3 regions of the Ralstonia sp. GX3-BWBA genome follow, and region 1 is predicted to be linked to each of the others. Evidence: predicted binding sites of a transcription regulator. Region 1 holds the regulator's gene; each other region holds the start of a gene.
What was found. Region 1 encodes LexA, which represses DNA repair genes until DNA is damaged. Its sites were predicted from a motif close to ACTGTATNNNNATACAGT; they were not measured.

Region 1 (5,891 bases):
CGCCGAAGAACTCGTTATTCGGCAATTCGCGGGTGATGAAGTCGGCATAGGCCAGCTCGCTCACTTGGCGCACACCGTGCAGCAGCACGACCTTCTCGAAGCGCTCGTAGGTGTCCGGGTCTTGGATGATGCTCATGAAAGGCGCGAGGCCGGTGCCGGTCCCGAACAGATACAGGTTCTTGCCGGGCAGCAGGTCATCCAGCACAAGCGTGCCGACCGGCTTCTTGCTCACCAGCAGCTTGTCGCCCACCTTCAGATGCTGCAGCCGCGACGTCAGCGGACCGTTCTGCACCTTGATGCTAAAGAACTCGAGGTGCTCTTCGTAGTTCGGGCTGGCAATGCTGTAGGCGCGCATCAGCGGCTTGCCCTCGACCTCCAGCCCGATCATGACGAAGTGGCCGTTATGGAAGCGCAGCGCCTGATCACGCGTGGTCTTGAAGCTGAATAGCGAGTCGTTCCAATGATGGACGCTCAGAACGGTCTCTTGATTGAAGGCGGACATGGTGACGTTCGGGCCAGCCCAACGAGGCTCAATCGGGCTATGTGGCGGTGCAAAAAATCGGTCAAGGCCTTGATTTTATGCGATTCCCCACGGCCGCGCCTGCATGGATTGCGCATAAGCTTCTAACCAGTCGCATAGGTTTTGACGCCGGTCATAAGGGCCGGGTGCTCACGCAACACATCACAACAAAATCACTTGCGCTTCCCGCGTCACTGTATAAAATCACAGCACCTGTTCAAATATACAGTACGCCAATGGCCGCCCTCACCTCTCGCCAACAGCAGATTTACGACCTGATCAGCCAGACGATCCAGCGCACGGGCTTTCCGCCAACGCGCGCCGAGATTGCCGCCGAGTTCGGCTTCTCATCGCCGAACGCGGCCGAGGAACACCTGCGCGCGCTGGCACGCAAGGGCGTGATCGAGCTGACGCCCGGCGCCTCGCGCGGCATTCGGCTGCGGGCAGCAGGCAACACGGCGCAGCATCAGTTCTCGCTGCCCTCGATGGGGTTGATGCAATTGACGCTGCCACTGGTTGGCCGCGTAGCCGCCGGTAGCCCCATCCTGGCTGCAGAACACATTGATCGCCAGTATCAGGTGGATCCGTCGCTGTTTTCTGCGCAGCCCGATTTTCTGCTGAAGGTGCGTGGCATGAGCATGCGCGACGCCGGCATTCTGGATGGCGATCTGCTGGCCGTGCAGCGCGCCGCCGAAGCCACCAACGGCAAGATCGTTGTTGCTCGACTTGGCGACGATGTCACGGTCAAGCGCTTCCAGCGCAAGGGCCGGCATGTCGAGCTGATTGCCGAGAACCCGGATTTCGAACCGATCCACGTCGATCTGGATCGTGATGAGTTTCACCTGGAGGGCCTGGCCGTCGGTCTGATCCGGCCTGCTGCTCCGTAAGTCTCCGGCGCATCTCAGCGCCAAACCTTCGCTGTTTGATCCAACCTGGAGGTGAGCCATCGGCTCGCCAGGGCGGAGTCTTGCCTCTCGCTTTTCCACCCGAACTCACGAGGTCTGCCATGCGACTCGGATCGATGTCTTCCCGCCGCCGTCCGGTACAGCCGGTGCCCTTCCGCCAAACCCAAGGCGTGCGCATCTATCAGGGGGAGCAGCGCCGTACGATGGTCGGCAGCATGGCCGCCATCTGCCGCATGCTGGATGCGATTCCGGTCGCTTCACGTACCGCTGGCGCCGAAAACTGCTGAGGAAAAGAAGGACGATGAGGGGCGATGAAACGCGCTCCAGCGGCCGATCAGGGCATACCCCAATGCTGCCGCCGCAACTGATTTCATACACTTGCCCTGCCCTGAGGACAGGGCTTTCTTCAACTGATTTTCGGCCCGCCGTCTGAGCGGGCTGTTTTTTTCTGTTCGCAAGTTGCTGCAGCGGCACATTCGGCGATGTTCCGTCAGCAAAACGGACGTTTACCCGGATGTTGTTTGGCGTACGTGACAGTAGTATTGCCAGTGCCCTCAGGGGCAATGAGATCGCTGAATTCGAAGCCCGCACATTGCGGGCTTTTTTTTCGCAATCGGCTGGCGAGCCGCTAAACGCTCCCGGCTTTCTCGACGACGAGAATTCTTGCCTCACCGCGTGGGTGCGCCACATGCTCGCAGCCGACACCGGCGAAGAAGATGTCGCCGGGCTCCAGCGTCGCGACCTTCTCTTCGCCGGCTTCGCGGTAATGCATGTCGACCGTGCCGTCGAGCACCACAAACACCTCTTCGCCATCGTTCACATGCCAGCGATAAGGCTCGTCGGTCCAATGCAAGCGCGTCGTAATGCCGCTCATGTTGGCAATATCGAGCGCGCCCCAGGCACGCTCGGCAGTGAACGACTTGGCGCGGATGATGTTCATGGCGATCCTCCGGCGGTTACTGCATCGACTGCAGATTGCCGATACGTACCAGCATCTCGGTGAACATCTGCATATCGAGGTCGAGGTCCGGCACTTCCTTGTACTCGTTGGCGTTGTGCGCGGTGTACTTCTTGCCGGGCATGGCGGGACCGAAGTTGATGGCGTTCGGCATCAGCTTGGCGGTTGTACTGCCGGCGGTCGGCACGGGCTTGGCGTCGAGGCCCGTGGTGTCTCCGTAGATGTTGAGCAGCGTCGACAGCCATGCCCCCTTCGGATCGCGTGCCATCCAGTTGCCTTGCTCGTGGTTGATCTCAAGGGCGACATGGTTGGCGTTGGCCCATGCGTTGATCTTGCCGGCGATCTCACCGCGCAGCGCGTCGGGCGTTTTGCCGCGCGGCATGCGTACGTTGGCGGTCACCTCCACGCGGCCATTCTTGTCGCCGATCACCGTAGGCGAGATGGTGAGCGGACCCATGAAGTCGTCCTTGTAGGCGAGGCCCATGGTGTTGCCGAGGTAGTCGGTGCCGTAAAGGTCGGTGAGGTAGCGCACAGCGTGAGCGTAAGCGTTGTCCGCCAGACCGAGATCGGCTGCTCGCAGGAACAGCGCCAGACGCGGCAGCGGGTTAACGCCTTCCTCCGGGCGCGAGCCGTGCGCCGACGTGCCGGTAACCTTGACGACGATGCTGTCCGCGGTGCGCGTGATGTCGATCACAAACTTGCCCTGTGCGGCCAAGCTGTTCACGAACGCGTCGCGCTTGGCTTCGAGCGCGGCGGCCGCCACGCCCAGATCCCCGCCTTTGAGCGTAGCGGTGGCCGTCTGCGGGACGGAGCTGGCCGACGCCGCACCCGTCATCGAAACGATGGCCGTATGCGTTGCATCGCCGGCCTGCGCAGGGAAAAACACCTTCAGCGCGCCAGTGCCTTTCTCGGCTACCACCGCCGGGTATTTGCTGTCGAGCACGATGTTGTACGCGGGCAATTGTGTGTGCTCGCGGTAGTACTTCATGCCATCGCCACCGGTTTCTTCGGTGGTTTCGATCATCAGACGGATCGTGCGCGCAAGCGGCACGCCGCTGTCCTTGACCGTTTTCATGGCGTACATGGCGGCGGCAATCGAGCCCTTGTCGTCAATCGTGCCGCGGCCGTACAGCAGATTGCCAACGCGCGTGACCTTGAACGGATCGAGCTTGGTGCCGTCGCCGAGCACCCATTCTTCGGGCTTTGCGGGTACGACATCGGCGTGCGTCAGGATGCCGAATTCATCCGAGCCGGTGCCGGGCAGCGTGACTTCAAATACGCGGTTGTCGACGTTGCGATATTTCAGGCCGAAGTCGCGCGCCATGCCCTCGACCAGCTTGCCGAACGCAACGATGGCGGGGTTTTCGTACTGCGGAATTTTGTCGTCACGCACCGTCGGCAGCGCGACCATCTTCTCGATCGAGGCGATCACCGCCTGCTGGTTGTGCAGGCGGTTGTACAGACCCAGCAGACGCCCGATGTTGATGAGGTCATAGCCAGTGAGCGCGGCCTTCTTCTGGTACGCGGCGACGCTACCTGCAACCTGCGGATCAGCCTTGGCGGCTGCCGCTAGAAAACTGCTCAGGTCAGCCGATGCCTTGGATTGTTCGGCGGCGAGCAGCGCGTCGAGTTGCGGTTTCTGAAGCGTGGCGGCAAAGGCGCCGGTGCCGCAAGCCAGCGACAGTGCGATCGTCAGCGAAGACAGGCCAATACGGGCAGTGCGTTGCATCGAAGTGGTTTCCGGAAAAGGGAAAGGCGCCATCATAGGGGCGAAGCGCAAGCCACGCATTGTGCAACGCGAAAAGCGCTAAGCCACGCCCGCTGCGCGGTATGCTTGGAACTTTCCCAGGAGGCTTGCCGCATGGAACCGTCTCTGGATACCGCCCCGGGTCTGCTGAGCGTGCTGGAAGAACTACGCCGGCGCGAACCCATCTTCCATCGCCCCGAACTGGGCACGCGCCGCGAAGACTTCGAGCGCATGACCACGGAAGACTTCTGGGAAACAGGTGCCTCGGGTCAGCGCTATAGCCGCAGCTATGTGCTCGGCGTTCTCGATGCCCGGCACGGCCATATCGGCGAGGATTTCTGGCAAACGCGGGATTTCCGCTGCCAGGAAATTGCGCCCGACAACTACCTGCTAACGTACACGCTGGTGCAATCGAACCGGACAACACGCCGGGCAACGTTGTGGCGGCGGACGGCTGATGGCTGGAAGGTGGTGTATCACCAGGGGACGGTCGTGGCGGAGGCGTAGACACTGCGCGCAGACGTAAAAAAGCCCGCTTTTGCGGGCTTTTTTACTGAAACTTTGGGGTGACTGATGGGATTCGAACCCACGACAACCAGAATCACAATCTGGGACTCTACCAACTGAGCTACAGCCACCATCGTACGAACAGCAAAACTGGCAACTGCTCGGCGAAAACCGAAATTATACAAACATTCTTTCGGCGTGCCTAGGGGGTCATGCAATTTATGCTGCGACCGCCTCGTCAGCTGATTCTTCGCCGCGCCGCAAATGGGTCCGGGCCTCATCAAACAGCCTGTGGGCGTCGGCCAGCGTCTTGACGCGACCCAGCGCCTTGGAATCCGACAGCACGCGCCGCCAGCCGCGCGCACCCGCCACGCCACGATACAGTCCCAGCATATGGCGCACCGCAGCACCGGCGTAGCCGCCGCGCTCTACCCAGCGGCCGACGTAGCCGATCATTGCGTCTTCCACCTCTGCGCGCGCGGGGGCCTCGGTGCCTGCGCCGTAGTACCGCGCATCGAACACCGCCATCAGATGCGGATGGTGATATGCCTCGCGGCCGATCATGACGCCATCAATGTGTGCAAGGTGCGTGTCGATCTGCTCCAGCGTCTGCACCCCGCCGTTGAGGAGGATTTCCAGATGCGGAAAATCGCGCTTGAGCTGGTAGACGACTTCATACCGCAGCGGCGGAATCTCGCGATTTTCCTTGGGGCTCAGGCCTTTCAGGATGGCGTTGCGCGCGTGGACGATGAAGGTTTCGCAACCCGCCTCGGCGATGGTGCCAACGAAATCGCGCACGAAATCATAGGTCTCGATGGCGTCGATGCCGATGCGGTGCTTGACCGTGACCGGAATCGACACCGCGTCGCGCATCGCCTTGACGCCCTGGGTGACGAGCTTCGGTTCGGCCATCAGGCACGCGCCGAACGCACCTCGCTGCACGCGCTCTGACGGGCAGCCGCAGTTGAGGTTGATTTCCTTGTAGCCCCATTGCTGGCCGAGACGCGCGGCCTGGGCCAGATCATCGGGTTCGCTGCCGCCGAGCTGCAGTGCCACGGGATGCTCGACCTCGTCGAAATCGAGGTGGCGCGGGACGTCGCCGTGCAGCAGCGCGCCGGTGGTCACCATTTCCGTGTAGAGCCAGGTGTGGCGCGAGATCTGGCGATGGAAGAACCGGCAATGTCGGTCCGTCCAATCCATCATGGGCGCCACCGACAAGCGGCGAGGGTTGGGCGTGGGGCGTTCAGCGGTCAC
Region 2 (5,891 bases), 860 kb from region 1:
GCCGCGCGGAACCGGCACATTGTATTTGCGCAGGATTTCCTTGCCTTGGTACTCATGGATATTCATGCGTGTTTCCTTTGCTAGGCAGAGTGAGTGTGATGAGTATTGAAAACGCGAACAGCGCGGTGCCCTTCAGGACGAGGGCTCAGGCGACAGTTCGGTGGGTGGCGGTTGGATCTTGGCTTCGGGCTGGTATGCAAACCAGCGCGGGTAATGCTTGCGGACCACCTCGCCCTCAAGATGCAGGGCATGGCAGCCGTGGAGTTGATAAGGCGGCTTCTCGCCAGGCTCGACGGGCCGGAGGTCGGTAGAGTTATCACGCACCGGGAAAACGTCGCCCGCGAAGGCCTGGATGGCGGCGGTCGGAAGCACACCGCACAGCTCGGTCAGGTGCGTACAGCCCGCCACGCCGCCGAGTCTCTCACGCGAGGCCTTTCGAAATCCCTTCATCAGGTTCAGGCCGATGAGCTTCCGGTAGGCGGGGCCAATCGTGTCGCAATGTGTGGGGTACGGCACCCAGTCGGAACACGCTTCGGCATCCACGACGTTCATGCGGGTATCGATCGTCACGCGCAGCCACAGGTCATGCAGCGGCTGGCCCTCGGGGCGCACGCCGCCGCTGGCCAGGGGGATGTCACGTGGTTTTGTGTCGGTCAGGCGCGCTTCGATGTCCCACAAGCCGTCTTCCCGCAAATAGGCCTCCACCGTGATGGCACGGCGGTGGCGCATGACGCGCGGGACGGGGGCAGACAGAGGCATGGACCAGACAGACCGATAGGACCGATGGAGGCGGCGCACGCGGATCTCGCGCATCGCCTACGGGACATATGCAGCAGCGCATCAGCCGCCACACACGAACACTACCGTCCGGCAATTGAGATGAAGGACGGTACCAAAGACTCGAATTTTAACACGTCGTCACGACCAGACTGGTCGCGTGCTGCAACGCAGTGTGAAAGCGGTTGCAACAACCGGGGGAGGTGCAACCGACACGATCCGCACACAAGAGAATTGTTCGGCGCGAATTGTGGCGAGATCGGCGGCGTTCAGGCGGGTTCGTCGCCATCTTCCAGCAGTTCATGCGCCCCTGCGATGATGCGCGACACCACGGAACGGGAGAATCCACGCGCCATCATGTATCGCACCTGCTTGGCACGTTCGGCCAAGTCGGCCGGTGGGCGGCCGAAGCGTTTTTCCCACAGGGCTTTGGCCCGGGCTGCTTCCGTGCTTTGCAGTTGCGCCTTGACCTCGCCCAGCGTCTCTGCGCCAAGCTGATGCGTCTTCAACTCCTGCATCAAGCGCGCTGTACCGTAGCGGCCCGCGCGGCGGTGCACCATGCTTTCAGCAAAGCGCGTGTTGGAGAGCCAGTTTTCGCCTTCCAGCCAATCCAGCAGCGCGTCGACCTCCTCGGCAGACTCGGCGTGCGGCACCAACTTACGGCGCAGTTCGACGCGGCTGTGCTCGCGCCGAGACAGATAGCCCAGCGCGCGTGCCTTCAGCGATAACGGTGGGCGCGGCAACGGCATACGGTTTCAGGCTCAAAAAGAAAACGCCCACCGTTGGGGGACGGCAGGCGTATGAAGCTCGATAGAGCCGTCGATCTGTGCCGACGGCCAACCCAATTACTCTTCTCCGACGGTCTCGGCCACTGCGACGGCGCCCATCGGCGTCACGCCCAGTGCTTCGCGGACCTTGTTCTCGATGTCGCGGGCGAGGTCGGGGTTCTCGCGCAGGTATTCACGGCAGTTGTCACGGCCTTGGCCGATGCGCTCGCCGCCGTAGCTGTACCAGGCGCCGGACTTCTCAACGATCTTGGCTTCCACGCCGAGGTCGATGATTTCGCCCTCGCGCGACACGCCCTGGCCGTAGAGGATGTCGAAGATGGCTTCGCGGAACGGCGGCGCCACCTTGTTCTTGACGACCTTGACCTTGGTCTCGTTGCCGACCACCTCGTCGCCCTTCTTGATCGAGCCGATGCGGCGGATGTCCAGACGCACCGAAGCGTAGAACTTGAGTGCGTTACCACCCGTGGTGGTTTCCGGCGAGCCGAACATCACGCCGATCTTCATGCGGATCTGGTTGATGAAGATGACCATGCAATTGGTCTTCTTGATGGTGCCGGTCAGCTTGCGCAGTGCCTGGCTCATCAGGCGGGCCTGCAGGCCGGGCAACGCGTCGCCCATTTCGCCTTCAATTTCAGCCTTTGGCACCAGAGCAGCCACCGAGTCGATGACGATCAGATCAACCGAGCCCGACCGAACCAGCGCGTCGGCAATTTCCAGAGCTTGTTCACCCGTGTCCGGTTGGGAGATCAGCAGGTCCGGCACGCTCACGCCAATCTTGTCGGCATAAGTGACGTCTAGAGCATGTTCCGCATCGATGAAGGCGCAAGTGCCGCCCAGCTTCTGCATCTCGGCAACCACCTGCAGTGTCAGGGTAGTTTTACCCGACGATTCCGGACCGTAGATTTCCACTACGCGGCCGCGCGGCAAGCCACCAACGCCCAGCGCCACGTCCAACCCCAACGAACCTGTCGACACGACTTGGACCGGCTCGACCTCGGCGTCGCCCATCTTCATGATGGAGCCCTTGCCGAACTGCTTTTCGATCTGCGCGAGCGCGGCAGCCAGCGCCTTCTGCTTTTCTGCGCTCATTGCGGCTGCCTTCTTACCGTCTTCCATGGTCGTCCTTCGTGCAAATTGGTGTATAAATGGGCCGCAAGGGCTTGCGATTCCAGCGGTTGCCTGCAATAACGGGCCGCAGCGTGATTGCCCCGACACGACCCATTCCATGACTTTAGCGCCGCCAAGACTACAGCACCGCGAATTCGGAGTACTGTATAAAAAACCAGTGGTTTTGACAAGTCTCCAGAACACATGTCGCGCGAAAACAATGTAGCGGGCGGGATGGGCAAGACATCTTGCCCGGCATCGCGGGGAGACACGCATGCGCATCCTGATTGCCGAAGACGACGCCACGCTGGCTGACGGGCTCACACGCTCGCTACGCCAAGCGGGTTATGCCGTCGACCAAGCCTCCGATGGGGCGACTGCCGACGCGGCGCTGTCCGCGCAAACGGCCCAAACCTATGACCTGCTGATTCTCGACGTGGGCCTGCCGCGTATGTCCGGGCTGGAGGTCCTCAAGCGCCTGCGCTCGCGCGGGGCGATGCTGCCGGTGCTGATACTGACCGCCGCCGACAGTGTGGAAGAACGCGTCAAGGGACTGGACCTTGGTGCCGACGATTACATGGCCAAGCCCTTCGCGCTGTCCGAACTGGAAGCACGCGTGCGTGCGCTGGTGCGCCGGGGCACGGGCGGTGGCGCTACGCTCGTTCGCCATGGGCCGCTGGCGTTCGACCAAGTCGGGCGCATTGCCTATATCCATGATCAGGTGGTGGAACTGTCGGCGCGTGAGATCGGGCTGCTGGAGATTCTGCTGGCGCGCGTCGGTCGCCTGGTGTCGAAGGAGCAACTGGTCGACCACCTGTGCGGCTGGGGCGAAGAAGTCAGCAACAACGCCATCGAGGTCTACATCCACCGGCTGCGCAAGAAGATCGAGGTGGAAGGCATCCGCATCGCTACCGTGCGCGGACTGGGCTATTGCTTGGAACGCATGGCCACCCCGACGACAACCGCGACGGCTGCCCATGGGTGATCGGCTGGCCTGGCCGTGGCGTCGGCATCGCGCGTCGCTGCGCGAACGTGCCGACGCGGCGCCCGAGGCCGGGGGCCCCGATGACGGGGGCGACCTCACCGACACCCTCCCCCACCTCGAAGACGACGCCACGCGGCCCGTCGCCCGATCCCTCTTCGGCGAAATTCTCGACTGGATGCTAGCGCCGCTGCTGTTGCTGTGGCCGATGAGCATTGCGGTGACGTACCTGGTGGCCAAGTCGATTGCGAATGCGCCATACGACCGCGCGCTGGAATCGAGCGCGATCGTGCTCAGCCAGCAACTGCGCGAGGTGAATGGGCGCGTGACACTGCAACTGCCGATCTCGGCGCGCGAGATTTTGCGCGCGGACGAAACCGACAACATCTACTACCAAGTGCTCGGCACGAACGGCGAGTTTGTCTCCGGTGACCGCGACCTCCCGCTGCCGCCCGAGGAAGACGCCAACGCCGGTGGCCTCGTGCAGCTGCGCGACGACCACATCCACGGCGCTGAGATTCGCGTTGCCTATACGTTCGTGCAGCGGCCAGGCTCCGGCGACAAACCTGCGCTGGTGCAGGTGGCGGAAACGCTCGACAAGCGCGCGCAACTCGCGAACGAAATCATCAAGGGCGTGATCCTGCCGCAGTTCGTCATCCTGCCGTTGGCGGTGATCCTGGTGTGGTTTGGCCTCACGCGCGGGCTGGCGCCGCTCAATGCGATTCAGGAGCGCATCCGCGCGCGTAACCCGGGCGACACCAGCCCTATCGACGAAGGCGCCGCGCCGCAGGAGCTGACGCCGCTGGTGGCGTCGTTCAATGACCTGCTCGGGCGGCTGGAGCAATCGGTGCACACGCAGAAGCGCTTCATCGCAGACGCCGCGCATCAGATGAAGACGCCGCTGGCGGGTCTGCGCATGCAGGCAGAGCTGGCACAGCGCGAACAATCGCCCGATGAGCTGCGCCGCACGCTCGCGCATATCGCCGACAGCTCGGATCGCACCGCGCACCTCGTGAAGCAGCTGCTTTCGCTGGCGCGCATGGAAAACATGGGCGCGACCGACGGTCTAGTGCCGCTGGATATCTGCGCGCTGTCACGCCAGGTGGTGGCCGAGTGGCTGCCCAAGGCGTGGGCCAAGCAGATCGACCTCGGCTTTGAAGAGCCTGGGCCGCCGGTCACGATTTCGGGCAATGCAACGATGCTCGCCGAGATGCTCAACAACCTGCTCGACAACGCGATCCGCTACACGCCCGACGGCGGACATGTCACCGTGCGCGTGACCACCGCGCCGTTCGAACCGTTCGTCTTCATCGATGTGGATGACACCGGCCCCGGCATCCCCGCGGCCGAGCGCGAACGCGTGATGCAGCGCTTCTACCGCATTCTTGGCACGCAGGCCGAGGGCAGCGGGTTGGGCCTGGCCATCGTGCGCGAGATCGTGCAGCAACACGGCGGCGACATCGAGGTGCTCGACAACGTGTATCAGGCATCGCCGCGGCTGGCGGGGGCGCGCTTTCGCATCACGCTGCATCGCTGCTCGCCAGGCGAGGAAGCCAACGCATGAGCATCACGCCCGGAACTCCGGCACGCCGCCGCTGGATCGCCAACATGCGTTGGATCGCAGCGCTGCTCGCGGTGTGGTTTGTGGTGACATTCGTGGTCGCGTTCTTTGCGCGTGACCTGTCGACGCACTTTTTCAACTCGGACTGGACATTCGCCTACTGGGTCGGCGCGCAGGGTGCGCCCATCGTTTATGTGCTGATTACAGTGCTCTATGCCTGGCACACCAACCGCGCTGCGGATGCGGCCGCGCAAGACGACGAAACGGCGCAGCGCGAAGCCTCGTCGGAATCGTCCCCTCCGCCGTCAATCTGACACCCGCAAGTTACGCGGCACCCAGATGGCGCAGCTTCACGAAGGCCAACGCGGCCATTACCGCGTCGTTAAGCGCGTCGTGCGCGTCCCAGGTCGGCAAATCCAATCCCTTCATGACAGTGGCGAAGCGCAGGTCCAGATCAGGGTCGCCCTGTTGCCGATACGGCGGTAGCTGCCGGAACTGATAGTCGTAATACAAGGCGGAAACTTCAATCTTGGACTGCGGCAAGCCGATGCCAAGCATGGGCACCACCACCCGATTGAGCATCGCCACATCGAACTCAAGGTAGTAACCCACCAATGGCCTGCTGCCGATAAAGTGCAGCAGTGCATGGACGGCCTGCTCGATCGATACACCGCTG
Region 3 (5,891 bases), on a different contig from region 1:
GGGTGTGACGCCTGCCCGGTGCCGGAAGATTAAATGATGGGGTGCAAGCTCTTGATTGAAGTCCCGGTAAACGGCGGCCGTAACTATAACGGTCCTAAGGTAGCGAAATTCCTTGTCGGGTAAGTTCCGACCTGCACGAATGGCGTAACGATGGCCACACTGTCTCCTCCCGAGACTCAGCGAAGTTGAAGTGTTTGTGATGATGCAATCTCCCCGCGGCTAGACGGAAAGACCCCATGAACCTTTACTGTAGCTTTGCATTGGACTTTGAACCGATCTGTGTAGGATAGGTGGGAGGCTTTGAAACCGGGACGCTAGTTTCGGTGGAGCCGACCTTGAAATACCACCCTGGTTTGTTTGAGGTTCTAACCTTGGCCCGTGAATCCGGGTCGGGGACAGTGCATGGTAGGCAGTTTGACTGGGGCGGTCTCCTCCCAAAGTGTAACGGAGGAGTTCGAAGGTACGCTTGGTACGGTCGGACATCGTACCTAAAGTGCAATGGCAAAAGCGTGCTTAACTGCGAGACCGACAAGTCGAGCAGGTGCGAAAGCAGGACATAGTGATCCGGTGGTTCTGTATGGAAGGGCCATCGCTCAACGGATAAAAGGTACTCTGGGGATAACAGGCTGATACCGCCCAAGAGTTCATATCGACGGCGGTGTTTGGCACCTCGATGTCGGCTCATCTCATCCTGGGGCTGTAGCCGGTCCCAAGGGTATGGCTGTTCGCCATTTAAAGAGGTACGTGAGCTGGGTTTAAAACGTCGTGAGACAGTTTGGTCCCTATCTGCCGTGGGCGTTGGAATCTTGACGGGGGCTGCTCCTAGTACGAGAGGACCGGAGTGGACGTACCGCTGGTGTACCTGTTGTCTCGCCAGAGGCATCGCAGGGTAGCTATGTACGGAAGAGATAACCGCTGAAAGCATCTAAGCGGGAAACTTGCCTGAAGATGAGGATTCCCTGGAGACTTGATCTCCCTGAAGGGTCGTTCGAGACCAGGACGTTGATAGGCTGGGTGTGGAAGCGCAGTAATGCGTTCAGCTAACCAGTACTAATTGCCCGTGCGGCTTGATCCTATAACCGGTATGTTTCCGGCTGGGTCCGCCTTGTGCCTGATACACACAACTCACAACCCAAAATCTACATTCCCATATTGGTCCCGTTGACCTCGTCAACGGGACGACAAGTCATAGCCTGGTGACCATAGCGAGTCGGTACCACCCCTTCCCATCCCGAACAGGACCGTGAAACGACTCCGCGCCGATGATAGTGCGGATTCCCGTGTGAAAGTAGGTCATCGCCAGGCTCTCCCATACAACACCCCAGCTCTACCTTAGAGCTGGGGTGTTTGCCTTTGCGCAATCGGCTCGCACCCGGCTTGCTGCATTGATCCCAGCCAGATCCCAGCAACATTCCCCTCCGCCTCTCCCCAAAAACAAAACGCCTCCCAACGGAGACGTCCGCGGACTCCCCTGCAAGACTGATTAGCTTCGTGAGTTTCTCGACTCCAGTGCTTCGAGGCTGCTATCGCCCTCTTGCAACGCACACGCAAAACTAAACCGCGTTGAAGGAAAGCTGTGATACTGTATATTTATACAGTATTCATCGGCTTGCTTTGGCGTTTCCCATGTTTGCGTTGTCCCCGTCTCTTTTTATCGCCGAAGATGTGGCGGAGTGCCCTGTTCCTGCTGGACGCGCGATGTCAGGGTTGCGTTCGCCTGTGCCGAAAGCCTCGACGGTGCCATCACCTGAAACGCTACATCCGGCATTGTGGAGCGCAGGCCGTCTGGCGCGAAGCGACGGGCGCGTTTTGACCACTGGGTATGACTCGCTGAATGCCGAATTGCCCGGTGGTGGCTGGCCCCTCGGCGGATTGATCGAGCTGCTGTGCCCGCAATCCGGTATTGGTGAATGCCGGTTGCTGCGTCCGGCATTGTCTACGCTGTGCACGGGCGCAGGGCGCATCGCGCTGATTGCTCCGCCGCATCTGCCGAATGCAGTGAGGCTGGTGGGCTGGGATTTCTCTCCTGAACAAATCGTCTGGGTGCGCGCTGACAAGCCGGCTGATCTTCTGTGGGCAGCCGAGCAGGTTCTACGCTGCAAGGCTTTCGATGGTGTGCTGATCTGGCTTAACCGGGCACGCCCAGGAGAGTTGCGCAGGCTGCAAGTGTTGGCCCAGGCGGGAGAGAGCGCCATCTGGGTGTTCCGGCCGGCTCAGGCGCAGCGTGAGTCGTCGCCGGCGGTGCTGCGGCTGGGGCTGGAGCCGGCTGGCGCCGATGCGCTGTCCATCCTCTTCCACAAGCGGCGTGGGCCGTTGCGTGAATCTCCGTTGCTGCTGCCGTTGGCGGATCCGCTTCGGGCCGGTCGCGCTTCCGTGCGTCCGTTGCCTGTGCCGTTGGTAGAGCCGTTCATCATGGATCCGGCCACGGCGAAATTGCTGGCCGCGCTTTCGTCTCCTTCGTCTTCTGTTGCGTTCAACGCTTTGTCGGACGTTTCCGATCATCACACTTCCGATCATGCCGTTCTGGATCGCGGTGCATCTGCCCCGTCTCCCACTCGACGCGCTTCGACCCCGATGGTCTGACCCGGCCGCGCTGCCTTTGCCGGTCGTCGTGCTGGAGCAGGGGCGCGTGGTGTCGGCCAATCGCTTGGCGATGCGCGAAGGCGTACATGCAGGCCTGCGCCAGGCGGGCGCGCAGGCGTTGGTACCGCATGCTGTACAGCTTGATCGTGACGTGTCGGCCGAGGCACGGTTGCTGCAATCGCTGGCGCTGGCGCTGCTGGCATTCACGCCGCATGTCACGTTGGATGTGGTGGATGAGGCGACGGTGTTGTTGGAGGTCAAGGCCAGCTTGCGCTTGTTCGGCGGACATCGTGCGCTGTGTCGGGCGGTGAAGTATTGCGCGGTTCGGTTGGGCGCCATGCCGCAGCTTGGCACCGGACCGACGGCACGCGGTGCGGCATGGCTTGCCAGTGCGCAACCGATGCCGGTACGTGGCCGTCGCACGGCAGTACGTCAAGGGCGTGTGCGGAGGGCGGTGCGGCAGAAGCGGTTGTCGGCGTTGCTTGATCAATTGCCGGTCGATGCGGTGGCGCGACTCACGCGGCCCGATTGGCTTGAAGGCCTCGGCTGCCGCACACTGGCCGATTTGCGCGAGTTGCCGCGTAGCGGCCTGCGGCGGCGCTGCGGGCCGTTGCTGGTGGATACGCTCGACGCCGCTTATGGCAACGGGCACGAGAGTTTCACGTGGTTTACCGCCCCGTTGCGCTTCGATGTGCCGCTGGAATTGCCAGGCCGTATCGATAACGCGGAAGGTGTGCTGGCGGCCTCGGAGCAATTGTTGTTGCAGTTGGTCGGCTGGCTGTCGGCGCTTCAGTTGGGCGCCAAGACGTATCGACTCACGCTGGAGCACGAACGCCGGCGCGGCCGGAGCAGTGAGGATGCCGCTTCGTCCACGCCGGTGGAGATCGCGCTGGCACAGCCGGTTCGCACGCTGGCGCACTTGTCGCGGGTGCTGCATGAGCGCGTGCATCGGCTCACGCTGATCGCCCCGGTGGTCGAACTGCGCCTGACGGTGACCGACGCTACGCCGCTCGCGCCGCCTACGGAATCGTTGTTTCCCGAACCCGGTGGTCGCGCTGAAGATGCTGCACGTCTGATCGACACGCTGATCGCCCGGCTGGGTGCTGAGAACGTGCGTCATCCGCAGCCGTGTGCCGATCATCGTCCCGAGCGCGCCAACCACTGGGTCGAGGTGAATGCTGCAACCACCGCGCAGAGCCGTGCTGCCGCGCGACAAGCATTGGCGCAGTGGCACGCTCAGCAGCCGGAGCGCCCGCTGTGGCTGCTGGAGAAGCCGATTCCGCTGCTGACACGTCAGCACTATCCGTATTACCGCGGGCTGTTGCGGCTGGTGTCGATGCCCGAGCGCATTGAATCCGGCTGGTGGGACGACGACCTCATCAAGCGCGATTACTTCATCGTCGAGGGAGAAAAAGGCGAGCGTTACTGGGTGTATCGCGAGCGCGTTTCCGCAAGCAAGGCCAACGCGGGAGATGAGGACGCCCGCTGGTATCTGCACGGCTTGTTCGGCTAAGCACGTCATGACTTCGACCACGCCACTCCCTGTTCTGCCCGACTATGCCGAGCTGCATTGCATCAGCAACTTCACGTTCCTGACCGGCGCGTCGCATCCGCACGAACTGGTGGAGCGCGCCAAGCTGTATGGTTATCAAGCGCTGGCGCTGACCGACGAATGCTCTGTGGCGGGCACCGCGAGAGCGCTTGTGGCTTCCAGGGAACATGAACTGAAGCTCATCATCGGCAGCCGCTTTACGGTGCGCAATGCCGATGGCGAACCCTGGCTGCGGCTGGTGCTGCTGGCGCAGAACATCGAGGGTTACGGCAACCTGAGCGAGATCATCACGCACGCGCGGCTGGCAGCACCCAAGGGCGAATACCGTTTGCTGGCTGACGATTTGGCCGCGCCCCAAGGTGAGCTCGCTCACCTGCGCGGCGTGCCCGATTGCCTGGCGATTCTGCTGCCTGATTACGATCCCGACCCGCAGCAACTGCTGGCTCAGGCGTGGTGGTGCCAACGCGTGTTTGGTGATCGGCTATCGATTGCGCTGGAGTTGCCGCTACGGTACGCGGATGACCGCCATCGCGGCATGGTCGCGGCGGTGTCGGAGCAGATCGATGTGCCCATGGTCGCGACCGGCGGCGTGCAGATGCACACGCGCCAACGCAAGCCGCTGCACGACGTGCTGACCGCCATCCGTTTGTCCAAGCCGCTTGCTGAATGCGGCCTGGAACTTGCACCCAGCGCTGAACAAGCGATGCGCACGCGCATGCAGCTCGCGTTTCTCTATCAAGGCAAGCGCGGTGCCAAGATCCTGCGCCGGACGGTGGAGTTGGCGGCGTTGTGCAATTTTTCCCTCAACGAGATCGAGTACGAATATCCGAGCGAAGTCGTGCCTGAAGGTATGACACCGGCCGAATACCTGCGTGCGGAAACGTTGGCCGGTGCCGCAAAGCGTTATCCAAACGGCGTGCCGGAGAAGGTGTGCGAGCAGATCCAGGAGGAACTCGGACTAATTGCCGAACTGGGTTACGAGCCGTTCTTCCTGACCGTCTATGACGTGGTGAAGTTTGCGCGCAGCCAGGGAATTCTCTGCCAGGGACGTGGGTCGGCGGCTAATTCGGCGGTGTGCTATTGCCTGCAGATTACCGAGGTGAACCCGGACAGTGGCAACACGCTGTTCGCGCGCTTTCTTTCGCGCGCGCGCAATGAGCCCCCCGACATCGATGTCGATTTCGAGCATCAGCGCCGCGAAGAGGTCATCCAGTACATCTACAACAAGTACGGCGTGACACGTACCGCGCTGGCGGCGGCGCTCATTACGTACCGCACGCGTAGCGCACTGCGTGACGTAGGTCGCGCGTTGGGTATTGATCTCGGCATTATCGAGCAGGTGGCCAAGGGCCAGGCGTGGTGGGATAGCCGCAAGGAATTTGCCCAGCGCGCGGGCCAGCAGGGTCTGGACCCGGAATCGCCGTTGGTGCTGCGCTGGGCGCAACTGGTGGATCAGTTACGTGGTTTTCCGCGCCATCTGTCACAGCACGTGGGCGGGTTCGTGATTGCGCAGGGCAAGCTTTCGCGCCTGGTGCCAATCGAGAATGCGGCGATGGAAAACCGTCGCGTCATCCAGTGGGATAAAGATGATCTCGAATCGTTGCGCCTGCTGAAGGTGGACGTACTGGCGCTGGGCATGCTGACGGCTATCCGTCGCACGCTCGATATGGTGGATGCGCTGCCCGGACGGCGCGAGCATTACGGCGCAACCGGCAAGCTTGCCATGCAGGATATGCGCGATGACGACACGGAAACC

Region 2: a site for LexA is predicted at 2,835-2,852, ahead of recA (recombinase RecA). Genes of this name have one in related genera too.
Region 3: a site for LexA is predicted at 1,582-1,599, ahead of imuA (translesion DNA synthesis-associated protein ImuA). Genes of this name have one in related genera too.

The regions. Positions count from the first base shown of each region.
Region 1 is NZ_QMKS01000009.1:166,401-172,291, forward strand. It holds gene DOD19_RS08285 (ferredoxin--NADP reductase) at 1-502, opposite strand, end outside; gene lexA (transcriptional repressor LexA) at 757-1,407, shown strand; gene DOD19_RS08295 (hypothetical protein) at 1,527-1,712, shown strand; gene DOD19_RS08300 (cupin) at 2,054-2,365, opposite strand; gene DOD19_RS08305 (dipeptidase) at 2,382-4,112, opposite strand; gene DOD19_RS08310 (DUF4440 domain-containing protein) at 4,245-4,637, shown strand; tRNA gene DOD19_RS08315 (tRNA-His) at 4,693-4,768, opposite strand; gene dusA (tRNA dihydrouridine(20/20a) synthase DusA) at 4,857-5,891, opposite strand.
Region 2 is NZ_QMKS01000009.1:1,026,057-1,031,947, forward strand. It holds gene sucC (ADP-forming succinate--CoA ligase subunit beta) at 1-66, opposite strand, end outside; gene DOD19_RS12435 (DUF2889 domain-containing protein) at 133-759, opposite strand; gene recX (recombination regulator RecX) at 1,047-1,526, opposite strand; gene recA (recombinase RecA) at 1,623-2,681, opposite strand; gene DOD19_RS12450 (response regulator transcription factor) at 2,947-3,657, shown strand; gene DOD19_RS12455 (sensor histidine kinase) at 3,650-5,218, shown strand; gene DOD19_RS12460 (sodium/substrate symporter small subunit) at 5,215-5,529, shown strand; gene DOD19_RS12465 (3'-5' exonuclease) at 5,540-5,891, opposite strand, start outside.
Region 3 is NZ_QMKS01000022.1:5-5,895, forward strand. It holds partial or broken rRNA gene DOD19_RS20435 (23S ribosomal RNA) at 1-1,075, shown strand, start outside; rRNA gene rrf (5S ribosomal RNA) at 1,193-1,305, shown strand; gene imuA (translesion DNA synthesis-associated protein ImuA) at 1,627-2,583, shown strand; gene DOD19_RS20450 (DNA polymerase Y family protein) at 2,516-4,096, shown strand; gene DOD19_RS20455 (error-prone DNA polymerase) at 4,104-5,891, shown strand, end outside.